Linked DNA regions of Promicromonospora sp. Populi. The protein of the gene in region 2 binds, or shares a complex with, the protein of the main gene of each other region. Links are inferred from orthologs where the notes say so. Each region holds a gene or a part of one and is shown on either strand. Other genes may lie near its edges.

The links. Proteins that work in one complex are often made in the same cells at the same time.
Region 1: the proteins of opp4C (region 2) and AB1046_RS06085 are in contact, whole or in part, in a cryo-EM structure (PDB 8Z1Y), measured with the Escherichia coli proteins. The link is inferred for Promicromonospora sp. Populi from one-to-one orthologs.
Region 3: the proteins of opp4C (region 2) and AB1046_RS06080 are in contact, whole or in part, in a cryo-EM structure (PDB 8Z1Y), measured with the Escherichia coli proteins. The link is inferred for Promicromonospora sp. Populi from one-to-one orthologs.

The regions. Positions count from the first base shown.
Region 1 is NZ_CP163528.1:1,372,319-1,375,224, reverse strand. It holds AB1046_RS06085 (ABC transporter substrate-binding protein), read left to right. Parts: upstream 1-584; coding sequence 585-2,228; downstream 2,229-2,906. Other genes in the region: AB1046_RS06080 (ABC transporter permease), read left to right, coding at 2,350-2,906; AB1046_RS06090 (class I SAM-dependent methyltransferase), read right to left, coding at 1-379. UniProt on the Escherichia coli protein: Part of the ABC transporter DppABCDF involved in dipeptide transport. Binds dipeptides and accepts a wide range of side chains, including small neutral, bulky hydrophobic, and positively and negatively charged groups. Tripeptides are poor substrates.
Region 2 is NZ_CP163528.1:2,023,414-2,031,241, forward strand. What follows is about bases 2,318-5,316. They hold opp4C (oligopeptide ABC transporter permease), read right to left. Parts: upstream 4,284-5,316; coding sequence 3,351-4,283; downstream 2,318-3,350. Other genes in these bases: AB1046_RS09160 (M20 family metallopeptidase), read right to left, coding at 2,318-3,294; AB1046_RS09170 (ABC transporter permease), read right to left, coding at 4,280-5,230; AB1046_RS09175 (ABC transporter ATP-binding protein), read right to left, coding at 5,227-5,316. Also shown: AB1046_RS09150 (PIN domain-containing protein), read left to right, coding at 1-278; AB1046_RS09155 (ABC transporter substrate-binding protein), read right to left, coding at 387-2,072; more of AB1046_RS09160, read right to left, coding at 2,086-2,317; more of AB1046_RS09175, read right to left, coding at 5,317-6,279; AB1046_RS09180 (ABC transporter ATP-binding protein), read right to left, coding at 6,276-7,292; AB1046_RS09185 (heme oxygenase (biliverdin-producing)), read left to right, coding at 7,584-7,828. UniProt on the Escherichia coli protein: Part of the ABC transporter DppABCDF involved in dipeptide transport. Responsible for the translocation of the substrate across the membrane.
Region 3 is NZ_CP163528.1:1,370,872-1,373,794, forward strand. It holds AB1046_RS06080 (ABC transporter permease), read right to left. Parts: upstream 2,005-2,923; coding sequence 997-2,004; downstream 1-996. Other genes in the region: AB1046_RS06070 (dipeptide ABC transporter ATP-binding protein), read right to left, coding at 1-41; AB1046_RS06075 (ABC transporter permease), read right to left, coding at 38-1,000; AB1046_RS06085 (ABC transporter substrate-binding protein), read right to left, coding at 2,126-2,923. UniProt on the Escherichia coli protein: Part of the ABC transporter DppABCDF involved in dipeptide transport. Responsible for the translocation of the substrate across the membrane.

The DNA of each region.
Region 1 (2,906 bases), 650 kb from region 2 along the record:
CCGCGAACGGCAGCGCCCGCGCATCCGCCTGGACCAGGGGTACGACGACGCCGGTGGCGCCGTCGAGGCGAGTGGCGCCCGCCAGCATGCCCGCCGAGTAGTCGGTGGCGACCGCTCGGGCGCCGCGGGAGACCAGCCAGCGCGAGCAGTGCGCGGCTCCGGCCCCGACCTCCAGGACGTCCCGCCCGGCGACGTCGCCCAGCAGGCCCGCCTCCGCCTCGGTGAGCCCCTCCGGGCCCCAGCGGAACCCGGCGTCGCCGAGGAAGTCCCGATGCTCGTCGAGGTACTCGCCGGCGTTGGCGTCCCACCAGCTGCGGGCCGCGCCGCCGTCGTCCGGCAGGTCGCGGTAGCCGAAGGACACGGGCTCGTCGTTGCTCACGGAGCCATCATCCACGCCCGCACGGCTGGGTGAACTACCCGCCACTTACCACAGTCCTGGCGGTAACGAAAGGGTCACGATTGGATTGCGAGTGGAGGAGCGAAATACGGAAGCAACGAAAGGGCTCCTAAGGTCAGCCCAAACGTCTGCGCGCCGTCGTGCCCGAACCCGGGACCCGCCGGTGCGCCCGAGGAAGGAGAGTGCCATGCGTCGACGCGCTACGCGCCTCGCGGGCGGCGTCACCTTGGTGACCGCGCTCGCAGTAGCGCTGAGTGGTTGTGTCGCGAGCGAGCGGGACCCCGAGGGTAGTGGGGGGGACGCCAAGACCACGTTCGTGTTCGCCGCCTCCGCCGACCCCGGCTCGCTCGACCCGGCGTTCGCCAGTGACGGCGAGTCGTTCCGGGTCGCACGCCAGATCTTCGAGGGCCTCGTCGGTGTCGAGCCCGGCACCGCCGACCCCGCTCCGCTGCTCGCGGAGAGCTGGGACATCAGCGAGGACGGCCTGGAGTACACCTTCCACCTCAAGGAGGGCGTCACGTTCCACGACGACACGCCCTTCGACGCCGAGGCCGTGTGCTTCAACTTCGACCGCTGGGCCAGCTGGACCGGCCTGGCCGCGTCGGAGTCGCTGTCGTACTACTACACGCACGTGTTCGGTGGTCAGGGCGAGAACGGCAAGTACGAGTCCTGCGCGGCCTCCGACGCCGCAACGGCCGTCGTGACGCTGCGGAGCCCGCTGCCCGAGCTCGTGCCGGCGCTCTCGCTGCCGTCGTTCTCGATCCAGTCGCCCACGGCGCTGGAGGAGTTCGGCGCTGACGAGATCGGTGGCGCCGAGGACGCGCCCGAGCTCTCCGAGTACGCCATGGGGCACCCGGTCGGGACCGGCCCGTACACGTTCGAGTCGTGGAACACCGGCGAGTCGATCAACCTCAGCGCGTACGACGACTACTGGGGCGAGTTCGGCGACGTCCAGGAGATCGTCTTCACGGTGATCGCCGAGCCCACCGCGCGCCGCCAGGCGCTCGAGGCCGGCGACATCGACGGTTACGACCTGGTCGCCCCCGCCGACGTCGACGCACTCGCGACGGCCGGCTACCAGATCCTGGACCGTGAGCCCTTCAACATCCTGTACCTGGGCATGAACCAGGCGCAGGCGCCGCTGGACGACCCGCTGGTGCGCCAGGCGATCGCCCACGCGATCGACAAGGAGGCGCTGGTCCAGGCCGCGCTCCCCGAGGGCACCGAGGTCGCCACGCAGTTCGTCCCGTCGATCGTGTCGGGCTACAGCGAGGACGTCGCCACGTACGAGTACGACCAGGACCTCGCGCGTGAGCTCCTGGCCGAGGCCGGGCAGGAGAACCTCGAGCTCGAGTTCAACTACCCGACCGACGTCTCGCGGCCGTACATGCCGGACGCGGCGGCGATCTACGAGGCCATCTCGGCCGACCTGGAGGAGGTCGGCATCACGGTGACGGCAACGCCGGAGCCGTGGAGCCCCACCTACCTCGACACCATCCAGGGCAGCGCGAACCACGGGCTGCACCTGCTGGGCTGGACGGGTGACTACAACGACACCTACAACTTCATCGGCACGTTCTTCGGCGCCGAGTCGTCCGAGTGGGGCTTCAACGACCCGGACCTCTTCCAGAGCCTGAGCGACGCCCGCTACGCGCCGGTCGCCGACCAGGAGGCGCTGTACCAGGCTGCGAACGAGGCAGTGATGGACTTCCTGCCGGGTGTGCCGCTGGCCAGCCCCGTGCCGTCGCTCGCGTTCACCGAGCAGGTCCAGGGTTACCCGGTCTCGCCGGTGCAGGACGAGGTCTACAACGTCATCACGTTCACCGAGTAGGAGAACGAAGATGACATACCTAGGGTGCATCACGCCTTAGGGTGAACTGCTCAGGTCGGGGCGCGGCGCCTGCCGCGCCCCGACCGTTGTCCGTCACATCAAGAACTTTACGAGGATAGGTATGCTCCGCCTCATCGTGCAGCGGTTGCTGCTCTTGATACCGCTGCTGCTAGGGCTGTCGGTGCTGTTGTTCGCATGGGTCCGGGCCTTGCCCGGCGGCCCCGCCACTGCCCTGCTGGGCGAGCGCGCCACACCCGAGGCCGTCGCCAGGATCAACACCCTGTACGGGTTCGACCAGCCGTTGCACATCCAGTACTTCAGGTACCTGGGCCGCCTGCTGACCGGAGACTTCGGTGTCTCCACGCGGACCGGACGCCCGGTGCTGGACGAGTTCATGACGCGGTTCCCCGCGACGATCGAGCTGACCGTGGTGGCGCTGATCATCGCGATCGGCATCGGCATCCCGCTGGGTTACATCGCGGCCCGTCGCGCCGGCTCGTTCATCGACCACTCGTCGGTGGTCGTGTCGCTGATCGGCGTGACCGTGCCGGTGTTCTTCCTCGCGTTCATCCTGAAGTACGTGTTCGCCGTGGAGCTGGGCTGGTTCCCCTCCACCGGGCGCCTGGATCCAACGATGGTCGCCACCCATCCGACAAACTTCTACGTCCTGGACGGCCT
Region 2 (7,828 bases):
CGGCCAAGAACCCGCACGACGCCGCCGAGCGCACCCGTCGGATCAACCAGCTCGACCAGCGGTTCGCCTGGGTCGAGCTCGACATCGAGTCGACTCGTTCTTACGGCATCGTGGCGGCCGGAGCACGAGCCACTGGCGCAAAGGTCCGCAGCAAGGACGCCCTCATCGCAGCGCAGGCGCATCGGCACGGCGCCGCTGTGATGACTGCCAACATCGACGACTTCAAGCCCTTCGACCACCTCGTCGAGATCGTCGCCCCTGTTCGCCGGAAACGATGAGACCCGCGTCGCATGTTGGTGCGCTTCTACCCAGCGATTATGCCCGGAAATCGCGGGAATACCGGCCCAATCACTGGGTAGAAGCGCACCTCTGAGGGGAGCCCAGGGCTACTGGGCCCCGAACGACCACAACGGCAGGTTCGCGAGCGTCCCCCGCCAGAACGGCGCCGCCCCGCCCACGGCCACGTCGTTGCTCACGACGGACGCGGCGCTGTCGGAGTAGAGCCCGAGCTGCGGCAGGTCCTCCTGCAGCACCGCCTGGAGCTCGGCGTAGATCTCCTCGCGGGCCGCCGTGTCGGGCTCGCTCTTGCCCTCGGCCAGCAGCTCGTCCGCGACGTCGCTCGAGTAGCCCGTGTAGTTGCTGGAGCCCTGCGAGCCGTACATGAACGTCACGTCGGGGTCGATGTTGAACGTGTTGCCGATCAGCAGCATGTCGTAGTCGCCGTCGTCCGCCATGGTCAGCAGCGTCGGGAAGTCCACGTTCGTCTGCTCGACCGTGAAACCGACCGCTTCGAGGTTCTGCAGGATGATGTCGGCGGACTGCTCCCGGATCGCGTTGCCCGTCGGGACCACAAAACGGAGCGTGGTCTCCTCGTCGAAGTCCGTGCCCTCGAGGAGCTCGCGTGCGAGGTCCGGGTCGTAGGTGATCTGCTCGAGGTCGGTGTCCAGGTACGGGCTCTGGCTCGTGTACGGGCCGTCGACGATCTCCCCGTTGCCCTGCAGGAGCTGGTCGACGATCTGCTCGCGGTTGATGGCGTGGGCCATCGCCTCGCGCACCTCGACCTCCGGGACGGTCTCGGTGTTGAACTCGATGAACTGCACACCGAGGGTCGGGTCGAGCCGGGTGGTGACGTTGTCCAGGCCCTCGACGGTGGCCAGGTCCTGGACCGGGATGTTGCCGATCCCGCCGCCGGAGTTCATGTGGATGGCCCCCGCCTGCAGGTCACCGGCGAGGTTCGCGGCGGGCATGATGCGCACGGCCACGTTCGGAATCTCCGGCGTCCCCTCGTAGTAGTCGGTGCGGGCCGCATACTCGATGGAGACGTCGTCGGTGTAGCTCGCAAACGTGTACGGGCCCGACGTGACGTCCGGGAGCTGGGCGAACTCGCTCTCGCCGAACTCCGCCGGCGGGATGTCCGCCAGGTGGTGCGCCGGGAGGATGAGCAGCCGGCTGCCGATGATCTCGTAGATGTAGTTCGGGTCCACGGGCTGCGCGGTGCGCAGCTCGATGGTCTGCTCGTCGACGACGGTCACGCCGGGGATCTCGGTCTCCCCCGCCGGCAGCTTGCCCGTGACGGGGTCGACGCCTTCGAGCGAGGAGATGCTGGTGCCCAGCGCCGTGAGCGAGTCCGGGTTGGCGATGAGGTTCAGGGTGAACGCGACGTCGGCCGACGTGACGGGCTCGCCGTCGGACCAGGTCGCATCCGGGTTGAGGGTCACCGTGTAGGTCTGGTTGTCCTCGGTCTCGAACGACGTAGCCAGCTCGGGCGTGAACTCGAGCAGCTCGGGCTGGTCGAGCAGGGAGTCGAGGACGAACTCGTTGGCCCACTGGCCGCCGACGTCCGTCTGGTTGATGGGGTTGAAGCTCGCCACCGGGTTGATGTTCCCGATGATGAGCGTCTCGCCGTCGGCCCCGCCGTCGGTCGAGCCACCGCCGTCGTCCGCCTGCTCCGAGGAGAAGCCGCCGCCGCAGGCGGCCAGCGCGAGCGCTGTCATGGAGGCGAGCACAGAGGCGAGCACAGGGGCGAGCACGGGCCTGAGCACGGGCCTGGTCCGGATCGTCGAACGTGTCACGTCGTTCCTTCTTTCATCGTGCTGGATTTGCCAGGGTCGATACGGCGAGCTCCGCGAGCGCCGCCGCCTGCTCGCCGAGCACGGAGTCGTCGAACCGGACCTTGGCCGAGTGGTTCGACGGCGCGCCTTCTTCCGCGACGTCGTCCGGGCGGGCGCCCAGGTGGATGAAGCAGCCCGGGACGCGTTCGAGCACGTAGGAGAAGTCCTCGGAGCCCATGATCGGGTCGGGCCGTTCGGCCACCCGGTCCGCGCCGTACAGGCCGGCGAGCACGTCCTTGGCGTGGTCCCACATCTCCGGGTCGTTGACGGTCACCGGGTAGAGCTGCTGGAAGTCGGCGTCGGCGGTGCAGCCGTGCGCGGCGGCGATGTTGTGGACCAGCGCCGGGAGCTCGACCGATACCTGTTCGAACGACTCGCGCGAGAGGGTGCGGACGGACGCCGCGATCTCGGCGGTGGACGGGATGATGTTGAACGCGGTACCCGCGTGCAGCTGGCCGACGGTGATGACAATCGGGTCGAACACGCTGTGCCGGCGTGTCACGTAGGACTGGAACGCGCCAACGATCTCGGCCGCGACCGGTATGGGGTCGACCGACTTCCACGGGGACGAGCCGTGGCCGCCCTTGCCGTGGATGGTCACGCGCAGGACGTTCGCGCCGGCCATGGAGGTGCCGGGCTTGGTGTGGAAGAGGCCCTTGTCCTCCAGGCCGGAGACGTGGATGCCGAACGCGGCGTCGACGGGCGTGCCGGCCGCGTCCAGGAGACCCTCCTCGATCATGGGCAGCGCACCGCCCGGACCCTCCTCGGCGGGCTGGAACATGAAGACGACGTTGCCCGCGAGCTCGGCCTTCCGGGCACTCAGCAGCCGCGCGGCGCCGACGAGGCCGGCGACGTGCAGGTCGTGACCGCACGCGTGCATGGTGCCGGTGGTCGAGGCGAACGGCTCCCCCGAGTCCTCCACGATGGGCAGGCCGTCCATGTCGCCACGCAGCAGCACGGTCCGCACCTGCCCTGCCGGCACCGGGAGGTCCCCGCGGAGCACGGCGACGACGGAGCTGAGGCCCTTGCCGGTGGTGATCTCCAGCGGCAGGCCGTCCAGCGCCTCGAGGACCGCGGCCTGCGTGAGCGGCAGGTGCAGGCCGAGCTCGGGGTGCTGGTGGATCCGCCGCCGCAGGGCGACCAGGTCGTCATGGATGAGTGCGGCGTCGTCGACGAAGCCCACGGTTGTCTCCCTCAGTCTCGATGAGCACGGGTGTGCTCGGGTGTGCTCGGGTGTCCCTAACGATGGGCCTTGGTCTCGCGCGACTCCAGCGCGTCCCGTAGGCCGTCCCCGACGAAGTTGATGGCGAGCACGGTCACGAAGATCGCGATGCCGGGCGGTAGCCACAGCCACGGCTGGCTGGTCGTCACGGTGATCGACTGGGCGTCGCTGAGCATGTTTCCCCAGGACGCGGCGGGCGGGCGCACGCCCAGGCCGAGGAAGCTCAGGCCGGACTCGAGGATGATCGCGTTCGCGATCCCGAACGTGGCGTTGACGATGATCGGCGAGAGCGCGTTCGGGAGGATGTGCTGGAACAGGATCTTCGGCGTGCTGTAGCCGAGCGAGATGCCCGCCTTGACGTAGTCCTGGTTCTTGATCGACAGCACCGAGCCGCGCACCAGGCGCGAGATCATCGGCCAGCCGAGGAGGCCGATCGCGAGCGTGATGTTCGTCAGGCTCGGGCCGATGACGGCCACCAGGATCAGGATGACCATGAAGTACGGGAACGACATGAAGACGTCGGCGACGCGCATCAGCACGGCGTCGACCACCTTGCCGTAGTACCCGGCCGCCAGGCCGAGGCAGACGCCGATGACCACGTACACCGTGACCGCGCCGACGCTCACCGTGATCGATACGCGCGTGCCGTAGATCAGCCGGCTGAGCACGTCGCGCCCCACGGGGTCGGTCCCGAGCAGGTGGGCAGACGACGGCGCGGCCTGGAACTGGTCGAAGATCTGGTTCGGGTCGTGCGGCGCGAGCAGCGGGGCGAGGATCGCGACGAGGATCATCACCACGAAGACGAACAGCCCGACGCCGGCCAGGCGGTGGTGGAAGAACCTGCGGACCACGGTCCGCAGGTAGGACTCCTCCTTCCCGAGGCTCGCGACGACGGCGCGGGCGGCCGCCGTCTGGGCCGACGGGCTCGTCAGGGTCGTGGGGTCGCTCATGTGTACTCGATCCGCGGGTCGACGACGGCGTAGAAGATGTCGGCGAGGAGGTTCGCCGCGAAGACCGCGAGCGCCGCGATGAGGTTGATGCCCATCAGCACGGAGTAGTCACGGGACGAGATGGCCTGGATGGTGAGCATCCCCAGGCCGGGCCACTGGAAGATCTGCTCGGTGACGATCGCGCCGCCCAGCAGGCCGCCGAGGTCGATGGTGAGCACGGTGACGAGTGGGATCAGCGCGTTGCGGAGGGCATGTTTGCGGGTGACGACGCCGGGTGCGAGCCCTTTGGCGTGCGCGGTGCGGATGTAGTCCTCGGAGAAGGCGTCGACCATCGAGGACCGCACGTAGCGGACCATGTTCCCGGCGATCGCCGTCGCCAGGACCGTGACCGGCAGGATCAGGTGGAGCAGGCTGTCCCACAGCCCGGTGTCGCCGCCGATCGTGGCCATGTTCCCGGTGGGCAGCCAGCCGAGCTGCAGGGAGAAGATGTAGATCAGGCCGAGGCCGAGGAAGAAGTTCGGCACGGAGACGCCGAAGAACGCGCCGCCGACCACCGTGTAGTCGGCCCAGGTGCCCTTGCGCTTGGCGGCGAGGATGCCCAGCGGGATGGCCGCCGCGTAGGCCACCACCATGGCCGCGCCCATCAGGAGGACGGTCGGGTAGATCCGCTCTCCGATGACCTCGGCGACCGGGGTGCGGGAGACGTAGGAAAGGCCGAGGTCGCCGCGCAGGAGCTGGCCGAGCCAGTTGACGTACTGGACCATGATCGGTTGGTCCAGGCCCAGCGAGGCCTCGACACGTTCGACGTAGTCGGGTGAGGCGTCGGCAGCGAGGTAGAGGTCGGCCGGGCTGCCGGGCGCGAGCTGGATGATGAAGAAGTCGAGGATCGTGACGCCCAGCAGGACCGGGATCGAGATCAGGATCCGCCGGATGATGTAGGTGGTCACGCGCCCTCCCGGGCGACGTCGAGCGGGAAGTGGCACGCGAAGGCGTGCCCGCCCGTCTGCCCGCCGCCCCCGAGCCGGGGTTCTTCGGTCCGGCACTTCTCCTGCGCGAACGGGCACCGCGTGTGGAAGACGCAGCCCGACGGCGGCGCGGCCGCATTCGGCACGTCGCCCTCGACGACGGTGCGCGGCTTGTCCCGCAGGTGCGGGTTGGGCGCCGGGTAGGCCTCCAGCAGGATCTCCGTGTACGGGTGGCGCGGGCCGGCGAACAGCTCCGCCGTCGTCGCGACCTCCATGACCTTGCCCAGGTACATCACGACTATCCGGTCGCTGATGTAGCGCACGGCGCCCAGGCCGTGGGAGATGAAGACGTAGGTGAGGCCGAGCTCCGCCTGCAGGTCCCGCAGGAGGTTGAGCACCTGGGCCTGGATGGAGACGTCGAGCGCGGAGACGGGTTCGTCAAGGACCAGCAGGGTCGGGTCGAGCATGAGCGCCCGGGCGATGCCGACCCGCTGCCGCTGGCCGCCGGACAGCTCGTGGGGGTACCGGCCCTTGAACTGGGCCGACAGGCCCACTCGCTCGAGCATCTCCGTGACGCGCCTGCCCGCCTCCTTGCGCGAGGCTCGGCCATGGGCGACGAGCGGCTCGGCGAGGACGTCGCCGATCCGCTTCTGCGGGTTGAGTGAGGAGTACGGATCCTGGAACACCATCTGCAGGTCGAGGCGCGCGCGCCGGAGCTCGCGGGTGTTCAGGCCCGCCAGGTCGCGGCCGCCGAAGACGACGGCGCCCGCTGTCGGGTTCTCGAGCCGGATGATCGCCCGGCCAGTGGTGGACTTGCCGCAGCCGGACTCCCCGACGATGCCGAGGGTCTCGCCGGGAAACACGTCGAAGCTGACGCCGTCGACGGCGCGCACCGCGCCGGTCTGCCGGGAGACGACGCCGCCCCGGATCGGGTAGTGCAGCTTGAGGTCCTGCACGCTCAGGAGTGGCTGCCCGTCGGGCACCCCGGCCCGCTCGCGCGCCTTGCGGCTGGTCAGGTCAGTGACGGTCACGGGGTCACCGCCGTCGTCGTACCGCTAACCGCCGCGTGCTCGTCCGCGTAGAGGAAGCACCGGACCAGGTGCTTTCGCTGCGCGCTCGTCTCCAGCAGCTCGGGCCGTTCCGCACGGCACCGGTCCATCACCGACGGGCAGCGGTCCTGGAACCGGCAGCCGCTCGGCATGTTCGACGGCGACGGCACGGAGCCTGGGATCGATTCGAGCCGAACGTCGTCGTCGGCGCCGAGATGCGGGATCGACTTCATCAGGCCGACCGTGTACGGGTGCCTGGGGTGGTCGAAGAGCTCGAAGACGTCGGCCTCCTCCACGACCTGGCCCGCGTACATCACTGCCACCTTGTCCGCCATCTCCGCGACGACACCGAGGTCGTGCGTGATGAGGATCGTCGCGGTCTGCGAGGCCTCGGCCAGCTTCTTCATCAGCGTCAGGATCTGGGCCTGGATAGTGACGTCCAGGGCGGTGGTGGGCTCGTCGGCCACCAGGAGCACGGGCGAGCAGCTCAGCGCCATGGCGATCATGACGCGCTGGCGCATGCCGCCCGACAGCCGGTGCGGGAAGTCCTTGACGATCTGCCCCGCGCGCGGCACACCCACCAGCTCCAGCAGCTCGACGGCGCGCTCCGCGGCCTCCCGGCGGGAGATCCCGAGGTGCAGCAGCAGGGTCTCGGTCAGCTGGTCGCCGATGGTCAGCACCGGGTTCAGCGACGTCATCGGCTCCTGGAAGATCATGGCGAGCGAGTTGCCACGTCGCTGGCGCAGCTCCGGCTCGGTCAGGTCGAGGAGGTTGTGACCCTCGAAGACGATCTCGCCGTCGGACACGCGGCCATTTCGCGGGAGGAGGCCCATGATCGACAGCGCGGTGACCGACTTGCCGCTGCCAGACTCCCCGACGAGGCAGATGGTCTCGCCGCGGTTCAGGTCGAAGCTCACCTCGTCGACCGCTACGACAGCGCCGGCGTCCGATCCGAACTCGGCCTTTATTCCTCTGACCTGCAGCAACGCTCCCAAGGAAACCTCACTCCTTCGCTGCCGCGACAGCAGATGGCCGCGACGACCTGCTGGAGTCAAACAGCGCCGTGTTTCACCCGTCCTTGGGTGTCGTTTCGGGCCGGTTCCGAACTTGCCGCCTATGTGACCTGGCGATTTCGCGCGGCCTCCCGACTGACCCGCCGGTTTCGCGGTGCGCGAACCTACCCCAGACCCTCGACACGAGGTTAGGTTGGCCTTACTTTCGTTGCTATGATCGCGACGTGCTGACACTTTGTCAGCATGTTCAGCGCCGCGTCGGAGGAGACCTGAGTGAGCCTGCCCGTCGAGCACGACGTCCCCGTCCCACTGTCCGCCCTGCTGCGTCAGAGCACGCGCGACGAGCACAACGCCGCCAACTCCGAACAGTTCATCGAGGAGCTGATGGCCGGCGCGCTGACCAGGGCCGCCTACGCCGACCTCTCGGCTCAGCTCCTCGTGGTCTACGAGGCGCTCGAAGAGGCGAGCGCTGCCGTTCGCGACGACGAGCGTGGCGCCGGGCTCGTCTTCAACGAGCT
Region 3 (2,923 bases), 650 kb from region 2 along the record:
ACGACGTCGTCGGGAGTCTTCTTGTCAGGGGTGTCGCTCATCGTCGGGTCCTGTTCCGGGGGTCGAGGGCCTCGCGCAGGCTCTCGCCCACGAGGGTGAAGCCGAGGGCCGTCACGGCGATGCAGATACCGGGCAGGATCGCGAGCCGCGGTGCGACCGCCAGCTCCTGCTGCGCGGCCGTCAGCATGCGACCCCACTCGGCCGTGGACGGCTCGCCGCCGCCCAGGCCCAGGAAGGAGAGCGCGGCGGCCTCGATGACGGCAGTCGCCAGGGTCAGCGTGGCCTGCACGATGACGGGGCCGACGCTGTTGGGCAGCACGTGGCTCATCGTCACCGAGCGCCGGCTCAGGCCCAGCGCTGACGCGGCCAGCACGTAGTCCTGGCCGCGCTGCGCGAGCATCGAGCCGCGCAGCAGCCGGGCGAAGATCGGGATCTGCACCACACCGATGGCGATGATCACCGACATCGACGACTGGCCCGCGATCGCGGCGATCGACACGGCCAGGAGCAGCGACGGCACGGACAGCATGAGATCCACGAGGCGCATCGCGGCGAAGTCGACCCACTTGCCGAACCAGCCCGCGAGCAGGCCCAGCGCCATACCGCCGGCGAGGCCGAACAGCGTGGACAGGACACCGACCAGGAGCGAGGCCCGCGCACCCCAGATCAGCTTGCTCAGCACGTCGCCGCCGTAGCGGTCCAGGCCGAGCAGGTAGTCGGACGACGGTCCGGGGATCATCGTCGGGCGCACGTCGGCGCGGCCCGGCAGCTCGCTGGGGCCGTACGGGGCGAGCAGCGGCGCGAGCAGCGCCACCAGGACGAAGGCCGCGACGATGACGAACCCGGCGATCGCCACGGGGTTCTTGCGCAGCGTGCGCCAGGCTCGCGCCCAGACGCCCTCACCGGCACGGTCGGGTCCGTCCGGGCCGTCACCGTGGATGCTGGTGTGGAGCGGCTCGGCGGCCGCGCCTCCGGTCACGGGAAGCTCTCCTGCGCTCATTGCTGCCTCCTCAGCCGGGGGTCGATCAGCCCGTACGAGACGTCGACGAGCAGGTTCACGAGGGCGTACACGATCGCGATCATCAGGACGAAGCCCTGCATCACCGGGTAGTCGGCGTTGAACACGGCCTCGGCGAGGAACGAGCCGATGCCGGCGAACGCGAACACGGTCTCGGTGAGCACCGCTCCTGAGAGCAGCAGGCCCACCTGCAGGCCGATAGTCGTCAGCACCGGGAGCATCGAGTTGCGCAGGATGTGCTCACCGCGCAGCCGGGCCGCCTTGATGCCCTTGGCGCGGGCGGTGCGGACGTAGTCCGCGTTCTGCACCTCGGACACGGCGGCGCGCGTCATGCGCGCCACGATCGCGAGCGGGATGGTGCCGAGCGCGATGCCGGGCAGGATCAGGTGCACCAGTGCGTCCCAGGCCGCGTCCCACTCACCGGTGAGCAGGCCGTCCAGGACGTAGAAGTTTGTCGGATGGGTGGCGACCATCGTTGGATCCAGGCGCCCGGTGGAGGGGAACCAGCCCAGCTCCACGGCGAACACGTACTTCAGGATGAACGCGAGGAAGAACACCGGCACGGTCACGCCGATCAGCGACACGACCACCGACGAGTGGTCGATGAACGAGCCGGCGCGACGGGCCGCGATGTAACCCAGCGGGATGCCGATGCCGATCGCGATGATCAGCGCCACCACGGTCAGCTCGATCGTCGCGGGGAACCGCGTCATGAACTCGTCCAGCACCGGGCGTCCGGTCCGCGTGGAGACACCGAAGTCTCCGGTCAGCAGGCGGCCCAGGTACCTGAAGTACTGGATGTGCAACGGCTGGTCGAACCCGTACAGGGTGTTGATCCTGGCGACGGCCTCGGGTGTGGCGCGCTCGCCCAGCAGGGCAGTGGCGGGGCCGCCGGGCAAGGCCCGGACCCATGCGAACAACAGCACCGACAGCCCTAGCAGCAGCGGTATCAAGAGCAGCAACCGCTGCACGATGAGGCGGAGCATACCTATCCTCGTAAAGTTCTTGATGTGACGGACAACGGTCGGGGCGCGGCAGGCGCCGCGCCCCGACCTGAGCAGTTCACCCTAAGGCGTGATGCACCCTAGGTATGTCATCTTCGTTCTCCTACTCGGTGAACGTGATGACGTTGTAGACCTCGTCCTGCACCGGCGAGACCGGGTAACCCTGGACCTGCTCGGTGAACGCGAGCGACGGCACGGGGCTGGCCAGCGGCACACCCGGCAGGAAGTCCATCACTGCCTCGTTCGCAGCCTGGTACAGCGCCTCCTGGTCGGCGACCGGCGCGTAGCGGGCGTCGCTCAGGCTCTGGAAGAGGTCCGGGTCGTTGAAGCCCCACTCGGACGACTCGGCGCCGAAGAACGTGCCGATGAAGTTGTAGGTGTCGTTGTAGTCACCCGTCCAGCCCAGCAGGTGCAGCCCGTGGTTCGCGCTGCCCTGGATGGTGTCGAGGTAGGTGGGGCTCCACGGCTCCGGCGTTGCCGTCACCGTGATGCCGACCTCCTCCAGGTCGGCCGAGATGGCCTCGTAGATCGCCGCCGCGTCCGGCATGTACGGCCGCGAGACGTCGGTCGGGTAGTTGAACTCGAGCTCGAGGTTCTCCTGCCCGGCCTCGGCCAGGAGCTCACGCGCGAGGTCCTGGTCGTACTCGTACGTGGCGACGTCCTCGCTGTAGCCCGACACGATCGACGGGACGAACTGCGTGGCGACCTCGGTGCCCTCGGGGAGCGCGGCCTGGACCAGCGCCTCCTTGTCGATCGCGTGGGCGATCGCCTGGCGCACCAGCGGGTCGTCCAGCGGCGCCTGCGCCTGGTTCATGCCCAGGTACAGGATGTTGAAGGGCTCACGGTCCAGGATCTGGTAGCCGGCCGTCGCGAGTGCGTCGACGTCGGCGGGGGCGACCAG